Regions from separate parts of the Luteimonas lutimaris genome, predicted to be linked through region 2. Evidence: predicted binding sites of a transcription regulator. Region 2 holds the regulator's gene; the other holds the start of a gene.
What was found. The regulator sigma-54, encoded in region 2, starts transcription at its own class of promoters, with help from an activator protein. The targets are predictions, from matches to a motif close to TGGCACGNGCNTTGC.
Positions count from the first base shown of each region.

Region 1: glnA (type I glutamate--ammonia ligase) is a predicted target of sigma-54. The motif match lies at 926-940, and genes of this name have one in related genera.

Region 1 is NZ_BAAAZU010000001.1:94,831-97,231, reverse strand. It holds gene ABD679_RS00440 (undecaprenyl-diphosphate phosphatase) at 1-604, opposite strand, end outside; gene glnA (type I glutamate--ammonia ligase) at 1,083-2,401, shown strand, end outside.
Region 2 is NZ_BAAAZU010000031.1:125,357-127,757, reverse strand. It holds gene hpf (ribosome hibernation-promoting factor, HPF/YfiA family) at 1-111, opposite strand, end outside; gene ABD679_RS14305 (RNA polymerase factor sigma-54) at 243-1,664, opposite strand; gene lptB (LPS export ABC transporter ATP-binding protein) at 1,774-2,401, opposite strand, start outside.

The sequences.
Region 1 (2,401 bases), on a different contig from region 2:
CGAACTCGGTCGCCGCCACCCGGCTGGTGGTGCCGAACAGCAGTGCGACGAAGATCGTCGCCGCCGAGCGCGAGGTGCCGGGGAACACGCCGGCCACCACCTGCGCGACGCCGACCAGGATCGCCACCGTCCAGCTGATCGCGCTGCGTTCGCCCAGCGCCTGCGCGCGCTTGGCCGCGAAATGTTCGGCCACGACCATCCACACGCCGCCCAGGATCAATGCCCAGGCGATCGGCTCCACCCGGTCGGGCAGCTCGAAGCCGAGCTTCTTGACGAGCAGCCCGAGCACGCAGGTCACGCCGAACGCGACCCCGAGCTTGAGCGCGTAGTCGCGCGCCCGTGCCGGGTCCATCGCGATCCCGGCCGGATCGTGCGCCGCGGGCGCGCCGCGGCCGAGGAAGCCCATCGCCAGGTCCCACAGCCGCTGCCGGTAGATCAGCGCGATCGCGAGGATCGCGCCGGCCTGGATCGCGATGTTGAACAGGTCGCTGCGGTGCCCCAGCCACTGCTCGGCGATCAGCAGGTGCCCGGTGCTGGAAATCGGCAGGAACTCGGTGATGCCTTCGATGATGCCCAGCAGCAGGGCGGCGAGGAGGTCGGTCATGGGTGGGGGCGCGGGTTAGGGGATCGGGACTCGGGACTCGGGACTCGGGACTCGGGACTCGGGACTCGGGACTCGGGACTCGGGACTCGGGACTCGGGACTCGGGACTCGGGACTCGGGACGAGGCTCCGCCCCGTCTTTGATCGGATCGTCATTCCCGCGCAAGCGGGAACCCGGTGGCGTGACGGCGCCGCAGCATAGCGGAAAGCCACGACGCACCAGAATCGGGCAAGCTGCTGCTTGTTTGCACCACATCAGTGCAATTCAATCTCTCGGCATGCCGAATGGCCAATAAAATCAAATGCTTGCATCAGTAAAATCTTGGCACGCCCCTTGCAAATACCAACGCAGACGCAAATCCGACCAAGTCCGGAGTCCCGGAGTCCCGGAGTCCCGGAGTCCCGGAGTCCCGGAGTCCCGGAGTCCCGAGTCCCGGATCCTAGATCCCCAGCCCCAATCCCCAACAACCACGGCCCCCCATGACCACCCAGATCGAAAAACTCATCGCCGACCACCACGTCGAATTCATCGACCTGCGCTTCACCGACATGCGTGGCGTGCAGCACCACGTCACCTATCCGGCCTCGATCATCGAGCCGGGGCTGTTCGAGGACGGCAAGATGTTCGACGGCTCCTCGATTGGCGGCTGGCGCGGCATCCACCAGTCCGACATGGTGCTGCTGCCCGACCCGGACACCGCCTTCCTCGACCCGTTCACCGCCGATCCGACGCTGGTGCTGACCTGCGACGTGCTCGATCCGACCACGATGCAGGCCTACACCCGCGACCCGCGCGGCATCGCGCGCCGCGCCGAGGCGTTCCTCAAGTCCAGCGGCATCGCCGACCAGGCCTTCTTCGGCCCGGAGCCGGAGTTCTTCATCTTCGACTCGGTGCGCTACGCCAACGAGATGGGCCACACCTTCTTCCACATCGACTCCGAGGAAGCGCACTGGAATTCCGCGCGCGAATACGAAGGCGGCAACACCGGCTACCGCCCCGGCATCAAGGGCGGCTACTTCCCGGTTGCCCCGCTCGACTCGCTGCACGACATCCGCGCCGAGATGTGCAAGACGCTGGAAGCCGTCGGCATCGAGGTCGAGGTGCACCACCACGAAGTCGCCAACGCCGGCCAGTGCGAGATCGGCACCAAGTTCAACTCGCTGGTGAAGAAGGCCGACGAACTGCTGACCACCAAGTACGTGATCAAGAACGTCGCCCACCGCAACGGCAAGACCGCGACCTTCATGCCCAAGCCGATCGTCGGCGACAACGGCAGCGGCATGCACGTGCACCAGTCGCTGGCCAAGGGCGGGACCAACCTGTTCAACGGCGACGGCTACGGCGGCCTGAGTCAGACCGCGCTGTGGTACATCGGCGGCATCTTCAAGCACGCACGCGCGATCAACGCCTTCGCCAACGCGACCACCAACTCCTACAAGCGCCTGGTGCCGGGCTTCGAGGCGCCGGTGATGCTGGCGTACTCGGCGTCCAACCGCTCAGCCTCGTGCCGCATCCCGTACGTGGCCAACCCCAAGGCGCGCCGGGTCGAGGTGCGTTTCCCCGACGCGATGAACTCCGGCTACCTGATCTTCGCCGCGCTGATGATGGCCGGGCTGGACGGCATCAAGCACCAGATCGACCCGGGCGGCCCCAGCGACAAGGACCTGTACGACCTGCCGCCGGAAGAGGAGAAGGGCATCCCGACCGTGTGCCACTCGCTCGACCAGGCGTTGGAAGCGCTGGACGCCGACCGCGAGTTCCTCAAGGCCGGCGGCGTGATGACCGACGACTTCATCGA
Region 2 (2,401 bases):
GATTTCGAAAGGCTGTTCGAAGTGGCGCCCCAAGCGCTCGAACTTGTTCTCGACGTAGTCGCGCAAGGCCGGGGTCACCTTGATTTCGTGGCCGTGGATATCGATTCGCATTCGCCAATCTCCTGGTTCTTACGACGGATCGCGCCGGGACCCCAGCATCGCCCGAACGGCGTGTGCAAGGGATAAAAACAAGTTAATCCGGAACACGGCCGGCGGAAAGGTCCGGGCCGCGGCGGCAGCGCTCAGGCGACCCGGATGCGCTCGTGCGAGGACGGGATGTTGAGCAGTTCCCGGTACTTGGCCACGGTGCGCCGCGCCACGGGGACGCCGGTGGCCTTGAGGGCCTCGGCCAGGCGCGCATCGGACAGGGGCTTGCGCGGGTTCTCGGCCTCGACCAGGCGCTTGATCATTTCCTGGATGGCGATGCTCGACGCCTCGCCGCCACCTTCGGTCCCGATGCCCGAGGCGAAGAAGGCGCGCAGCGGGATCGTGCCGCGCGGGGTGCGGACGTACTTGCGCGAGATCGCGCGCGAAATCGTCGATTCATGCAGGCCGACCTGGGCCGCGACCTCGCGCAGGGTCAGCGGGCGCAGCGCCTGCGGGCCGAATTCGAGGAACCCCGACTGCTCGCGCAGCAGGCAATGCACGACCTTGAGCAGGGTCTCGCCGCGCTGGGCGAGGTTCTTCAGCAGCCAGCGCGCTTCCTGCAGGCGGCCGCGCAGGTAGCCCGCGTCGCCGGCGTCGGCGTGCTGGATCATCTGCTCGTAGCCGCGGTGGATGGTCAGCCGCGGCAGGCGCTCGTTGGCCAGTACCACGCGCCACATGCCCTGCTGGCGGGAGATCACGCAGTCGGGGACGACGTAGGTGTTGGCGGGCAGGTCGCCGATCTGGGCGCCGGGGCGCGGGTCCAGCGAGCGCAGCAGCGCCAGCGCCTGCGCGGCATCGTCCTGGCTGCAGTCGAGTTCGGCCGCGACGCCGTCGATGCCGATCCGCGGCAGGCGGTCGATCGGGCCGGTGGCGATGCGCCGCGCCAGCTCACGCCCGGGCGTGGCCGCGGGCAGGTTGTCGAGCTGCAGCACCAGGCATTCGGCCAGGTCGCGCGCGCCGATGCCGACCGGGTCCAGGCGCTGCACCTGGCGCAGCACGGCCAGGACTTCGTCGGGCGTGCATCGGGTTTCGGGCAGCAGTGACTGGGCGATGGCGTCCAGCGGCTCGCGCAGGTAGCCATCGTCGTCGATCGCGTCGATCAGCATCAGGCCGATGCGGCGGTCGCGTTCGGACAGGTGGGTCAGGTGCAGCTGCCAGGACAGGTGGTCCTGCAGCGAGTCGGTCTGCACCATGCGGTCGGTCGGGTCGCCGCCATCCTCGCCGTTCCAGCCGCGCGATTCCTGCCAGGCCTCGCCGGCGGGGCTCCAGTCGTCGTCGCGGAAGTCGTTGTCGCCGGACTCGCCGTCGGCGGGTGTTTCGGTGGAAGCCGGCGCGCCGTCGTCGGCGACGCGCAGCGGTTCGGATTCGTCCCAGTCGAGCAGCGGGTTGCTTTCGACCGCGGCGTTGATCTCGGCTTCCAGTTCCAGCGTCGACAGCTGCAACAGGTGCAGCGCCTGGCGCAGCTGCGGCGTCAGGACGAGCTGTTGACCCAGCGATGTCTGGAGGCGTGGCTTCATCTTCCCCTGCGGCCCATGCCGATACTGGAACCCGAGCACGGCCATCCTACCTGCCATTCATGGCGGGGCAGACGCCTTGCCGGCATCCGCCGGCTGCGTCCTTCACCTGCTACAGGCGGAAGGAATCCCCCAGGTAGACGCGACGCACGTCAGGATTGGCCAGCAGCGCGTCCGGAGCCCCCTGCGCGAGCACGCCGCCTTCGCTGAGGATATACGCGCGGTCGCAAATGCCCAAGGTCTCGCGGACGTTGTGGTCGGTGATCAGCACGCCGATGCCGCGGTTCTTGAGGTGGCGGACGATGCGCTGGATCTCGCCGACCGAAATCGGGTCGACGCCGGCGAACGGTTCGTCGAGCAGCATCAGCCGCGGGTTGGCGGCCAGCGCGCGCGCGATCTCGACCCGGCGGCGCTCGCCGCCCGACAGGCTGGCACCGATCTGCTCGGCCACGTGCGCGACCTGCAGCTCGTCCATCAGGCTGGACAGCTCGCGCTCGCGCGCCTCGTGGTCGAGGTCGTCGCGCAGTTCCAGCACCAGGCGGATGTTGTCGGCCACGCTGAGCTTGCGGAACACCGAGGCTTCCTGCGGCAGGTAGCCGACACCGAGGCGGGCGCGGGTGTACATGGGCTCGGCGGTGATGTCGCGGCCGTCGAGCACGATCTCGCCCTCGTCGGCCGGGACCAGGCCGACGATCATGTAGAAGCAGGTGGTCTTGCCGGCGCCGTTGGGACCGAGCAGG